DNA from 3 places in the Solibacillus daqui genome. Region 3 is predicted to be linked to each of the others. Evidence: a T-box and tRNA genes for the amino acid it is inferred to sense, from the RefSeq annotation. Region 3 holds a T-box; the other regions hold tRNA genes.
What was found. A T-box is a leader RNA that pairs with one kind of tRNA and senses whether it is charged. The one in region 3 lies ahead of trpS (tryptophan--tRNA ligase), so its partner is inferred to be a tRNA-Trp.

Region 1 (4,262 bases), 1.4 Mb from region 3:
CTGCGAGACCTACAAGTCGAGCAGGGTCGAAAGACGGGCTTAGTGATCCGGTGGTTCCGCATGGAAGGGCCATCGCTCAACGGATAAAAGCTACCCCGGGGATAACAGGCTTATCTCCCCCAAGAGTCCACATCGACGGGGAGGTTTGGCACCTCGATGTCGGCTCATCGCATCCTGGGGCTGTAGTCGGTCCCAAGGGTTGGGCTGTTCGCCCATTAAAGCGGTACGCGAGCTGGGTTCAGAACGTCGTGAGACAGTTCGGTCCCTATCCGTCGTGGGCGTAGGAAATTTGAGAGGAGCTGTCCTTAGTACGAGAGGACCGGGATGGACACACCGCTGGTGTACCAGTTGTCTTGCCAAAGGCATCGCTGGGTAGCTATGTGTGGACGGGATAAGTGCTGAAAGCATCTAAGCATGAAGCCCCCCTCAAGATGAGATTTCCCATTACGCAAGTAAGTAAGACCCCTGAAAGACGATCAGGTAGATAGGTTCGAGGTGGAAGTGTGGCGACACATGTAGCTGACGAATACTAATCGGTCGAGGACTTAACCACATGTTTACGAAAATCAATGAAACGTTTATCCAGTTTTGAAAGAATAAAAAAATATAATAATACTTGACGAAATAAGTTAATTAAAGTATAATAATAAATGTCTTTCAAAATTAGTCTAGTGATGATGGCAAAGAGGTCACACCTGTTCCCATACCGAACACAGAAGTTAAGCTCTTTAGCGCCGATGGTAGTTGGGGGTTTCCCCCTGTGAGAGTAGGACGTCGCTAGGCTAACATATAATTATTCCGAAGTAGCTCAGTTGGTAGAGCATCCGGCTGTTAACCGGCAGGTCGCAGGTTCGAGTCCTGCCTTCGGAGCCATCTAAATCTTGGAGAGTTGTCCGAGTGGCCGAAGGAGCACGATTGGAAATCGTGTATGCGGGTAACACTGCATCAAGGGTTCAAATCCCTTACTCTCCGCCAGGCAAACTTTTAAATGGCCCGTTGGTCAAGTGGTTAAGACACCGCCCTTTCACGGCGGTAACACGGGTTCGAATCCCGTACGGGTCACCATTAATTATATTTCATTATATCCAGCATGGAGGATTAGCTCAGCTGGGAGAGCACCTGCCTTACAAGCAGGGGGTCGGCGGTTCGAGCCCGTCATCCTCCACCATTAAAAATAATACAGTATTATCGCGGGGTGGAGCAGTGGTAGCTCGTCGGGCTCATAACCCGAAGGTCACAGGTTCAAGTCCTGTCCCCGCAACCAAAAGGTCCCGTGGTGTAGCGGTTAACATGCCTGCCTGTCACGCAGGAGATCGCCGGTTCGATCCCGGTCGGGACCGCCATTTTTAACAAATAATACATATATGGGTTTGTAGCTCAGTTGGTAGAGCATTAGATTGAAGCTCTAAGTGTCGGCGGTTCGATTCCGTCCAAACCCACCATATTTTTGCCGGTGTAGCTCAGTTGGTAGAGCAACTGACTTGTAATCAGTAGGTCGAGGGTTCGACTCCTTTCGCCGGCACCATTACCTGGAGGGGTAGCGAAGTGGCTAAACGCGGCGGACTGTAAATCCGCTCCTTAGGGTTCGGCGGTTCGAATCCGTCCCCCTCCACCATCTCTTTTTAGGGGCATAGTTTAAAGGTAGAACTACGGTCTCCAAAACCGTCAGTGTGGGTTCGATTCCTACTGCCCCTGCCAATTTACAAAAACAAAATACGATAGTGGCGGTTGTGGCGAAGTGGTTAACGCACCTGATTGTGGTTCAGGCATTCGTGGGTTCGATTCCCATCAGTCGCCCCATTTATTTTTTGTTTTATTATATTCTATTTTTTATTATGGCGGTTGTGGCGAAGTGGTTAACGCACCTGATTGTGGTTCAGGCATTCGTGGGTTCGATTCCCATCAGTCGCCCCATTATTATTAAATTGAAATTTCCTTTATTGGGGTATAGCCAAGCGGTAAGGCAACGGATTTTGATTCCGTCATGCCCTGGTTCGAATCCAGGTTCCCCAGCCATTCGTTTGCGGAAGTAGTTCAGTGGTAGAACACCACCTTGCCAAGGTGGGGGTCGCGAGTTCGAACCTCGTCTTCCGCTCCATAAATATGGCGGCATAGCCAAGTGGTAAGGCACAGGTCTGCAACACCTTTATCACCGGTTCAAATCCGGTTGCCGCCTCCATATTTTTAATGAAATCGGTTAATCCGGTTTTTTTTATATCCATTTTCTTGCCGATATGGCGGAATTGGCAGACGCGCCGGACTCAAAATCCGGTTCCGTGAGGAGTGTCGGTTCGACCCCGACTATCGGTATACTATTAATAAGGTTAACTGTCATAAACCTTATTAAAACAAGGCTTTCAACGATTAGTTGAGGGTCTTTTTTTATGAAAAAAATAATAAAGTTAAAATAGATAATGTGTTTATAAATAAATGTGGTTAATAAACAAAATAATAGGGTTATTAAAAGGAAATTTGTCGATTTATTATATAGCATATAATAAAATTTTTAGATAAAATTAACATGATGATGTTAAGAAATAAGATGGAGATATTAAAAATTACGCTCTAAAGGGAGAAGGTATAGATGATGACTACAGTATCGAATATAAATTGGATTGAAGCTGCAGATTATGATGAATTGAGTAAAATTGCAGCCAAAATTTTTAAAGAAGAGTTACAGAAACACCCTGAAATGGTGCTAGGTTTGGCAACGGGTGGGACGCCAGAAGGATTTTATAAAGAACTTGTTGAGGCATATAAAGCAGGCGAAATTTCATTTGAAAAGGCACAATCATTTAATTTAGATGAATATGTAGGCATTAATGCAGCAAATGAAGCAAGCTATCACTATTATATGGATCAGCAGCTCTTTAACCATGTGGATATGAAGACTGATAATATTCATTTACCAGAAGGTGATACAAATGACTTACAAACTGCTGCAACGCAATATGATGCGAAGATTGAGGCAGTGGGTGGAATTGATATTCAGCTTTTAGGTATTGGTGTTAACGGCCATATAGGATTTAATGAACCAGGTACTTCGTTTGATTTAGGAACAAATGTAGTAGAACTTACAGAGTCAACGCGTGAAGCAAATAAAATATACTTTAATTCGATTGAAGAAGTACCAACTCATGCAATTACAATGGGGATTCAAACGATTTTAAATGCGAAAAAAGTGGTACTCTTAATATCAGGTACATCAAAGCAAGAAGCAATAAATCGTTTACGTAGCGGTGTAATTACAGAGGATTTCCCAGCAAGTGCATTGCATAACCATTCAAATGTAACGGTAATTTATACTGACGTAAAATAGTAAAAGGGGTGCAGTATCCGATGCTGCACCTCTTTTTTTGAAAGTAAATAGTTTATAGAGGTAAAGACATCAACTTACGCTCATATTATGCGTGTCGTTTTTATATTAGAAATAAAAACGCCTGTGATGACCGCAATACCACCAGTTATTTGTGAAAGTAGTAGGTGTTCATCTAAAAATAGTATTGCAAAAATCGATGAAAATACGGGAATAAAATTTAAATAAATGCCGAGTAGCCTGGTAATGCGCTTTACATAAAACGCTATGATACAATAACGACAGTAGCAAAAGGAGGTCAAACAAATGAAAATTCGACCAGCAAGATTACAGCAAGGGGATACAGTAGGGGTAGTTAATTTAAGTAGTCCACTTACACAAGAAACATTAGGAGAAAAGCTAGCATTTTTAGACCAGCTTGGATTACGTTATAAATTAGGAAATACGATTCAAAGCTTTGAGGGCTATTTAGCAGGAACTGATGAAGAGCGTGTCGCTGACTTCCATGCGATGGTACAAGATCCAGAAGTAAAGGCAATTTTTTTAGCTAAGGGTGGCTATGGAATTCCACGTGTGATTGATAAAATTAGTTATCCATTATTAGAGGACAATCCTAAAATTATTTGGGGCTTTTCGGATATTACGGCATTACATACACAAGTAAATGAATTCTCTAATTTAGTAACATTCCATGGACCGATGTTATCCAGTCCACAAGGAGCACTAGATGAGCTATCACAGAAAATGTTCCAACAGTTATTCCAACCGATTGAAATTCAGTATACAGAAAGCATTGCCCCCCTTATGACAGTAATTCCAGGCGTGGTGCGAGGGGAGCTTGTTGGCGGTAATTTAAATCGCTTAGTCGGTACATTAGGTACGAAATTTGAAATCAATGTAAGCAATAAAATTGTCCTGTTTGAAGATATTGGTGAAAAGATTGAGC
Region 2 (4,262 bases), 970 kb from region 3:
GAGAAATTCCAATCGAACTTGGAGATAGCTGGTTCTCTCCGAAATAGCTTTAGGGCTAGCCTCGTGATTGAGAATACCGGAGGTAGAGCACTGTTTGGACTAGGGGGCATCTCGCTTTACCGAATTCAGACAAACTCCGAATGCCGGATATTTATACACGGGAGTCAGACTGCGAGTGATAAGATCCGTAGTCAAAAGGGAAACAGCCCAGACCACCAGCTAAGGTCCCAAAGTAATCGTTAAGTGGAAAAGGATGTGGCGTTGCTTAGACAACCAGGATGTTGGCTTAGAAGCAGCCATCATTTAAAGAGTGCGTAATAGCTCACTGGTCGAGTGACGCTGCGCCGAAAATGTATCGGGGCTAAACGATTCACCGAAGCTGTGGATGCATACCATTGGTATGCGTGGTAGGAGAGCGTTCTAAGGGCGTTGAAGTCAGACCGGAAGGACTGGTGGAGCGCTTAGAAGTGAGAATGCCGGTATGAGTAGCGAAACATGGGTGAGAATCCCATGCACCGTATGACTAAGGTTTCCTGAGGAAGGCTCGTCCGCTCAGGGTTAGTCGGGACCTAAGCCGAGGCCGATAGGCGTAGGCGATGGATAACAGGTTGATATTCCTGTACTACCTCCCCACCGTTTGAGAAATGGGGGGACGCAGTAGGGTAGGGTAAGCAGAGCGTTGGTTGTCTCTGTTCAAGCAGTAAGGTGTGTGCGTAGGCAAATCCGCGTACTTTAACATTGAGCTGTGATGACGACTCCGTATGGAGGAAGTTCCTGATCTCACACTGCCAAGAAAAGCCTCTATCGAGGTGGGAGGTACCCGTACCGCAAACCGACACAGGTAGTCGAGGAGAGAATCCTAAGGTGTGCGAGAGAACTCTCGTTAAGGAACTCGGCAAAATGACCCCGTAACTTCGGGAGAAGGGGTGCTCTGGTAGGGTGTATAGCCCGAGAGAGCCGCAGTGAATAGGCCCAGGCGACTGTTTAGCAAAAACACAGGTCTCTGCAAAACCGTAAGGTGACGTATAGGGGCTGACGCCTGCCCGGTGCTGGAAGGTTAAGAGGAGTGGTTAGCGCAAGCGAAGCTGCGAATTGAAGCCCCAGTAAACGGCGGCCGTAACTATAACGGTCCTAAGGTAGCGAAATTCCTTGTCGGGTAAGTTCCGACCCGCACGAAAGGCGTAACGATCTGGGCACTGTCTCAACGAGAGACTCGGTGAAATTATAGTACCTGTGAAGATGCAGGTTACCCGCGACAGGACGGAAAGACCCCGTGGAGCTTTACTGTAGCTTGATATTGAATTTTGGTACAACTTGTACAGGATAGGTAGGAGCCAGAGATCTCGGAGCGCCAGCTTCGAAGGAGGCGTCGGTGGGATACTACCCTGGTTGTATTGAACTTCTAACCCATGCCCCTTAGCGGGGTAGGAGACAGTGTCAGGCGGACAGTTTGACTGGGGCGGTCGCCTCCTAAAAGGTAACGGAGGCGCCCAAAGGTTCCCTCAGAATGGTTGGAAATCATTCGTAGAGTGTAAAGGCATAAGGGAGCTTGACTGCGAGACCTACAAGTCGAGCAGGGTCGAAAGACGGGCTTAGTGATCCGGTGGTTCCGCATGGAAGGGCCATCGCTCAACGGATAAAAGCTACCCCGGGGATAACAGGCTTATCTCCCCCAAGAGTCCACATCGACGGGGAGGTTTGGCACCTCGATGTCGGCTCATCGCATCCTGGGGCTGTAGTCGGTCCCAAGGGTTGGGCTGTTCGCCCATTAAAGCGGTACGCGAGCTGGGTTCAGAACGTCGTGAGACAGTTCGGTCCCTATCCGTCGTGGGCGTAGGAAATTTGAGAGGAGCTGTCCTTAGTACGAGAGGACCGGGATGGACACACCGCTGGTGTACCAGTTGTCTTGCCAAAGGCATCGCTGGGTAGCTATGTGTGGACGGGATAAGTGCTGAAAGCATCTAAGCATGAAGCCCCCTCAAGATGAGATTTCCCATTACGCAAGTAAGTAAGACCCCTGAAAGACGATCAGGTAGATAGGTTCGAGGTGGAAGTGTGGCGACACATGTAGCTGACGAATACTAATCGGTCGAGGACTTAACCACATGTTTACGAAAATCAATGAACCGTTTATCCAGTTTTGAAAGAACAATCTTTCAATTTAATAAGTGAAGTGATGATGGCAAAGAGGTCACACCTGTTCCCATACCGAACACAGAAGTTAAGCTCTTTAGCGCCGATGGTAGTTGGGGGTTTCCCCCTGTGAGAGTAGGACGTCGCTTCGCTTATTTTTTTAATGCTTCAATAAGTATTTTATGTCGGAGGGGTAGCGAAGTGGCTAAACGCGGCGGACTGTAAATCCGCTCCTTAGGGTTCGGCGGTTCGAATCCGTCCCCCTCCACCATTTTTATTTTTAGGGGCATAGTTTAAAGGTAGAACTACGGTCTCCAAAACCGTCAGTGTGGGTTCGATTCCTACTGCCCCTGCCAATTAATTAAACAAAATATTTATAATGGCGGTTGTGGCGAAGTGGTTAACGCACCTGATTGTGGTTCAGGCATTCGTGGGTTCGATTCCCATCAGTCGCCCCATTTAAACAAAATTGAAATCTTTGGGGTATAGCCAAGCGGTAAGGCAACGGATTTTGATTCCGTCATGCCCTGGTTCGAATCCAGGTACCCCAGCCATTCTCTTTTAATAAGGAGCCATTAGCTCAGTCGGTAGAGCATCTGACTTTTAATCAGAGGGTCGAAGGTTCGAGTCCTTCATGGCTCACCAGTTTTATAAATTTCAAATACTGTCAGAATAAAAAATTCTAAGCATTTTGCGGAAGTAGTTCAGTGGTAGAACACCACCTTGCCAAGGTGGGGGTCGCGAGTTCGAACCTCGTCTTCCGCTCCAAAATGCCGGGGTGGCGGAACTGGCAGACGCACAGGACTTAAAATCCTGCGGTGAGTGATCACCGTGCCGGTTCGATTCCGGCCCTCGGCACCATTTTTTTAAATAAAAAAATTTTAGCGCCCGTAGCTCAATTGGATAGAGCGTTTGACTACGGATCAAAAGGTTATGGGTTCGACTCCTGTCGGGCGCGCCATATATATTTTTCAAATGACAGATCGGAATGTAGCTCAGCTTGGTAGAGCACTTGGTTTGGGACCAAGGGGTCGTAGGTTCGAATCCTGTCATTCCGACCATTACAATGGGGCCTTAGCTCAGCTGGGAGAGCGCCTGCCTTGCACGCAGGAGGTCAGCGGTTCGATCCCGCTAGGCTCCACCATTTATTTTAATAACAATCATGGCTACCTAGCTCAGCTGGCTAGAGCATTCGGTTCATACCCGAAAGGTCGTGGGTTCGACTCCCTCGGTAGCCATTTTAATATGTCGGAGGTATACCCAAGTCTGGCTGAAGGGATCGGTCTTGAAAACCGACAGGCGGGTAACACCGCGCGGGGGTTCGAATCCCTCTACCTCCTCCATTTTAATTGAATAGTTAAATTCCTATTATCGCGGGGTGGAGCAGTGGTAGCTCGTCGGGCTCATAACCCGAAGGTCACAGGTTCAAGTCCTGTCCCCGCAACCAAATAGTGTAGTGATTAGTAGCTACTGAGGTACGAAGTAGATACCAACAAAATAGAACTCGAGAGAACTATAACAAAATATGTTTCTTATTATCGCGGGGTGGAGCAGTGGTAGCTCGTCGGGCTCATAACCCGAAGGTCGCAGGTTCAAGTCCTGTCCCCGCAACCAAATGGTCCCGTGGTGTAGCGGTTAACATGCCTGCCTGTCACGCAGGAGATCGCCGGTTCGATCCCGGTCGGGACCGCCATTTGTGGGTTTGTAGCTCAGTTGGTAGAGCATTAGATTGAAGCTCTAAGTGTCGGCGGTTCGATTCCGTCCAAACCCACCATATGCGGGTGTAGTTTAGTGGTAAAACCTCAGCCTTCCAAGCTGATGTTGTCGGTTCGATTCCGATCACCCGCTCCAGTTTTTTAGAGGGCCTATAGCTCAGCTGGTTAGAGCGCACGCCTGATAAGCGTGAGGTCGATGGTTCGAGTCCATTTAGGCCCACCAAAGTATTATTCCGAAGTAGCTCAGTTGGTAGAGCATCCGGCTGTTAACCGGCAGGTCGCAGGTTCGAGTCCTGCCTTCGGAGCCATGGCCCGTTGGTCAAGTGGTTAAGACACCGCCCTTTCACGGCGGTAACACGGGTTCGAATCCCGTACGGGTCATTCATAAGCGTGTAGCGATTGCTACACGCTTTT
Region 3 (4,262 bases):
TATATGGATCCAAATTGGTCCATCTAAATCGAAGTAATCTTCGGTGTTCACTTCGCCAATGACATCCCAGAATAACTCTTCCCCTTTTGCGCGATTGTACCAAATTTCTTCGCGCGTATATCCGCGGTCCTCAATATCACTATACGTAATAAATAATTTTAGCGTATTTTCATTAATGCGTTCGATGTCCATTAGACCTCAACTCCCTTCACAGTCATTGTATAGAACGTCATGCTTTCTTACAATATTATACAACATGGCTATCTATTGCATCAGAACTTCGATACTTTTCATACACTAAAGTATCTATAAATCTATTGTATGATGGATTGCCTTAAAATGAAAAGGAAAAACATTACCCTCACTAAATAATTTGAATACTTGCAATTGTATTGCACTTACCGTTGTAAAGCAAGTGACAACTTACCTTACATTATTATACGCAATTGTTAGCAAAGCTTTTGGACTTTTTCGGACAAAAAAAGATGTTACAATCGCTAATTTGCAACCGTAACATCGTGTATTGCGTTTATTTAGTTAACCATACGTTGTGCTTCTTGTAATTGATAAGCTCTTACTTTTCGAGGTAAGAATCGACGAATTTCATCTTCGTTATAACCAACTTGTAGTCGTTTTTCATCTAAAATGATCGGACGACGTAAAAGTCCTGGATATTCTTGAATTAACTCGTATAAACGTTGTAATGGTAATGTTTCAACATCAACGTTTAATTTTTGGAAAATTTTCGAACGTGTTGAGATGATTTCATCGGTGCCATCTTCTGTCATTCGTAAAATTTCTTTAATTTCGCTAATTGTTAAAGGCTCTGAGAAGATATTTCGCTCAGTATATGGAATGTCGTGTTCCTCTAACCATGCTTTCGCTTTGCGACATGAAGTACAACTTGGTGAAGTAAATAATGTTACTAACATTGTCTCACTTCCTCTCTAATTGATTCAATTCAATTGCTATAAGTGTCTTCTTTCAAAAGAAGCAAATTGTAGAAAAATACTTAGTTTAGAATTAATTTAATTTAAAATTACGTTCTTATTATACATGAAATACGCATGTTTGAATACACCTTGTCAACAAAAAAGTGAGGCTTAACGTAAATTTTTATGACGATTTTCTCTCTAAAGATCATATATTTCATCATTTTTAGGAACAATGATTTTATACCCAAAAATAGTGAGTATCAAACGTCAGTCAAGCGGATAAAATTTCTCATTTATATGCATTAATTGAGAAAATAGTTTGACAATTCAAGCCTTTTCCTTGTGATTTCTATACGTAATCCTACTATTTCCAATTCCCTAGCTTCTTATACAAAAATTTTTATGTGAAATGATTGCCTTTTTTTCGCGCGGTGCGTTATAATCACTTTCAAGATTATAAAAAAACGTTGACGAAGAGTAGTACATTTAAATCGAATGTTTAGAGAGTCTGTGGTTGGTGAGAACAGACCATTCGTTAAATGGAATGGACTTCTGAGTTAGCTTTACGAACGGACACTAATATGTGGTTCCAGTAGTTTTGCTCGTTGCCTTCACGTTACGAAGAAGAGTGGCCAATATTGGCAAGCTGGGTGGTACCGCGGATTTAAACATCATTCGTCCCTTCTATTTTTTAATAGAGGACGCATGATGTTTTTTATTTTTATTTTTATTTAGCTAAGCTAAATAAAAAAGCCTCTGGCAGTTGTTACAGATTTTCAAAGGACATTTCGAGCACTCCCGAAAAAATCTGAACATAACTACGCCAAGGCGAAATTGAATTATATCTCATTTAGCGGAGGGACTTACCAATGACAACCATTTTTTCAGGCGTACAGCCAACAGGTACGATTACGTTAGGGAACTATATCGGCGCGATTAAACAATTCCCAGAACTACAAGAACAGGGCGATGCAATTTACTGCATCGTGGACCAACACGCGATTACCGTGCCACAAGATCGTTTAGAACTACGAAAAAGCATTCGTTCATTAGCAGCTATGTACATTGCATGTGGCATTGACCCGAATAAATCAACATTATTCATCCAATCAGAAGTACCAGCACATGCACAGGCAGGGTGGTTATTACAATGTGTTGCGACAATTGGTGAATTAGAGCGTATGACGCAATTTAAAGACAAATCAAATGGTAAAGAAACCGTTTTAGCCGCTTTATTAACATACCCTCCACTTATGGCAGCTGACATTCTTTTATACAATACTGACATTGTGCCTGTAGGTGAAGACCAAAAGCAACATATCGAATTAACACGTGACTTGGCAGAGCGTTTTAACAAGCGTTTTAATGACATTTTAACGGTTCCAGACATTCAATTACCAAAAGAAGGCGCTCGTATTAAATCATTACAAGAGCCAACGAAAAAAATGTCAAAATCAGATCCAAACACAAAAGCAACTATCCGTTTATTAGATACAACAAAAGAAATTGAAAAGAAAATTAAATCAGCAGTAACCGATTCTGAGGGCATTGTAAAATATGACGTTGAAAACAAGCCAGGTGTATCTAACCTATTAATAATTGAATCGGCATTATCAGGTGTATCGATTGCGGATCTTGAAAAGAAATATGTTGGCAAGGGCTATGGCGATTTCAAAGCAGGTGTCGCTCAAGCTGTTATCGAGCATTTAACACCAATTCAAGAGCGCTACTACGCTTTAATCGACTCTCCAGAATTAGACGACATATTAGACGAAGGAGCAGTGAAAGCAAATGCCATCGCTTCTAAAACGCTTAAGAAAATGGAGAACGCGATGGGCCTTGGACGTAAACGACGCTAAACATGCCAATGAGTGCAGCGAGTGCTAAATATAGCTCTACTCCGTTGACAATGTATGATAGTACCGCATGCCAAGAATAACCGAGCGTACGATAATTGAGATACAAAATGATATTGCTTAGCGACATTACACATAAGCCGTAACAGACTAAAAAAAGTACAAATCGAGTCAACGCACCATCCTTTGTACACAATATGAAAGGGGGTGTCCTGAAATTCATGTCAGGACACCCCCTTTGTACATCCAGTAAAACACTGGCTATTAATACGTTGTCACACAATGTGACCACTTTTCTTATTCTGACTACCGCAAAAGCACTACTTTATGCGGATAATTAATACATAAGAAAAAACTGACCAAATAGTAAACACTTTTTGGTCAGCTCCATTTTTATTCGCTATATTTTTTAAATAATAAACATGCGTTGTGACCACCAAAACCAAGTGAATTACTAAGCGCATATTCAATATCCGCTTTACGCGCTACATTTGGTACATAGTCTAAATCACAATCCGGATCAGGCTCTACTAAGTTCATTGTAGGTGGTAAAATACCTTCTTTTAATGCAAGCGCTGAAAAGATTGCTTCAATTCCACCCGCTGCACCTAATAAATGTCCTGTCATACTTTTCGTTGAGCTCATCGCTAATTTGTAAGCATGGTCACCAAATACTGTTTTGACAGCTTGAGTTTCGAATAAATCATTGTATGGTGTACTTGTGCCATGTGCATTGATGTAGCCTACTTGTTCTGGTGCTACATTTGCATCATTTAACGCCATCTGCATCGCACGTGCAGCCCCTTCACCATTTGGAGCAGGTGCTGTAATATGGTGCGCATCAGCCGTTGCCCCATAACCAACGATTTCTGCGTAAATTTTTGCACCGCGCTGTATCGCATGTTCGTATTCCTCTAAAATCAAAATCCCTGCGCCTTCACCAATAACAAAGCCATCACGATTTTTATCAAATGGACGAGAAGCACTGTTTACATCTGGGTTTAATGATAACGCTGTATTAGCGCTAAATCCTGCAACAGCCATTGTAACAATCGGCGCCTCTGCACCACCTGTAATCATCACATCTGCATCGCCGCGCTCAATAACCTTAAATGCATCACCAATTGAGTTCGTCCCCGAAGCACAAGCCGTTACCGAGCAAGAGTTAACTCCTTTTGCGCCTAAATAAATCGACACTTGACCCGAAGCCATATCAGGAATCATCATCGGTACAAAGAATGGGCTCACACGACGTACCCCACGCTCTTGGAATGTTAAAAATTGCTGTTCATGCGTCTCCATTCCGCCAATACCCGAGCCAATCCAAACGCCAACACGCGGCGCCATTTCTTCTGTAATTGTTAAGTTTGCATCCTTTGTAGCCATCATTGATGCAGCAAGCGCATAATGCGTAAAGCGATCCATTTTGCGTGCTTCTTTTTTCTCAATATAATCTTCTATATTAAAGTCC

Region 1: it has a tRNA-Trp gene. The T-box ahead of trpS (tryptophan--tRNA ligase) is inferred to sense a tRNA for this amino acid. The anticodon was not compared.
Region 2: it has a tRNA-Trp gene. The T-box ahead of trpS (tryptophan--tRNA ligase) is inferred to sense a tRNA for this amino acid. The anticodon was not compared.

The regions. Positions count from the first base shown of each region.
Region 1 covers NZ_CP114887.1:3,420,507-3,424,768, reverse strand. Annotated here, with positions in the region: rRNA gene O7776_RS16870 (23S ribosomal RNA) at 1-553, shown strand, start outside; rRNA gene rrf (5S ribosomal RNA) at 668-783, shown strand; tRNA gene O7776_RS16860 (tRNA-Asn) at 798-873, shown strand; tRNA gene O7776_RS16855 (tRNA-Ser) at 884-975, shown strand; tRNA gene O7776_RS16850 (tRNA-Glu) at 991-1,065, shown strand; tRNA gene O7776_RS16845 (tRNA-Val) at 1,093-1,168, shown strand; tRNA gene O7776_RS16840 (tRNA-Met) at 1,190-1,264, shown strand; tRNA gene O7776_RS16835 (tRNA-Asp) at 1,268-1,343, shown strand; tRNA gene O7776_RS16830 (tRNA-Phe) at 1,367-1,442, shown strand; tRNA gene O7776_RS16825 (tRNA-Thr) at 1,450-1,525, shown strand; tRNA gene O7776_RS16820 (tRNA-Tyr) at 1,532-1,615, shown strand; tRNA gene O7776_RS16815 (tRNA-Trp) at 1,625-1,698, shown strand; tRNA gene O7776_RS16810 (tRNA-His) at 1,725-1,800, shown strand; tRNA gene O7776_RS16805 (tRNA-His) at 1,839-1,914, shown strand; tRNA gene O7776_RS16800 (tRNA-Gln) at 1,942-2,016, shown strand; tRNA gene O7776_RS16795 (tRNA-Gly) at 2,024-2,098, shown strand; tRNA gene O7776_RS16790 (tRNA-Cys) at 2,106-2,179, shown strand; tRNA gene O7776_RS16785 (tRNA-Leu) at 2,229-2,310, shown strand; gene nagB (glucosamine-6-phosphate deaminase) at 2,606-3,319, shown strand; gene O7776_RS16775 (S66 peptidase family protein) at 3,623-4,262, shown strand, end outside.
Region 2 covers NZ_CP114887.1:3,880,268-3,884,529, reverse strand. Annotated here, with positions in the region: rRNA gene O7776_RS19150 (23S ribosomal RNA) at 1-2,105, shown strand, start outside; rRNA gene rrf (5S ribosomal RNA) at 2,170-2,285, shown strand; tRNA gene O7776_RS19140 (tRNA-Tyr) at 2,321-2,404, shown strand; tRNA gene O7776_RS19135 (tRNA-Trp) at 2,416-2,489, shown strand; tRNA gene O7776_RS19130 (tRNA-His) at 2,516-2,591, shown strand; tRNA gene O7776_RS19125 (tRNA-Gln) at 2,613-2,687, shown strand; tRNA gene O7776_RS19120 (tRNA-Lys) at 2,703-2,778, shown strand; tRNA gene O7776_RS19115 (tRNA-Gly) at 2,827-2,901, shown strand; tRNA gene O7776_RS19110 (tRNA-Leu) at 2,906-2,994, shown strand; tRNA gene O7776_RS19105 (tRNA-Arg) at 3,018-3,094, shown strand; tRNA gene O7776_RS19100 (tRNA-Pro) at 3,118-3,194, shown strand; tRNA gene O7776_RS19095 (tRNA-Ala) at 3,202-3,277, shown strand; tRNA gene O7776_RS19090 (tRNA-Met) at 3,298-3,371, shown strand; tRNA gene O7776_RS19085 (tRNA-Ser) at 3,384-3,476, shown strand; tRNA gene O7776_RS19080 (tRNA-Met) at 3,506-3,580, shown strand; tRNA gene O7776_RS19075 (tRNA-Met) at 3,673-3,747, shown strand; tRNA gene O7776_RS19070 (tRNA-Asp) at 3,751-3,826, shown strand; tRNA gene O7776_RS19065 (tRNA-Phe) at 3,832-3,907, shown strand; tRNA gene O7776_RS19060 (tRNA-Gly) at 3,911-3,984, shown strand; tRNA gene O7776_RS19055 (tRNA-Ile) at 3,995-4,071, shown strand; tRNA gene O7776_RS19050 (tRNA-Asn) at 4,081-4,156, shown strand; tRNA gene O7776_RS19045 (tRNA-Glu) at 4,158-4,229, shown strand.
Region 3 covers NZ_CP114887.1:743,383-747,644, reverse strand. Annotated here, with positions in the region: gene mecA (adaptor protein MecA) at 1-192, opposite strand, end outside; gene spxA (transcriptional regulator SpxA) at 534-932, opposite strand; T-box leader at 1,394-1,621, shown strand; gene trpS (tryptophan--tRNA ligase) at 1,805-2,794, shown strand; gene O7776_RS20400 (YuzI family membrane protein) at 2,748-3,014, opposite strand; gene fabF (beta-ketoacyl-ACP synthase II) at 3,185-4,262, opposite strand, start outside.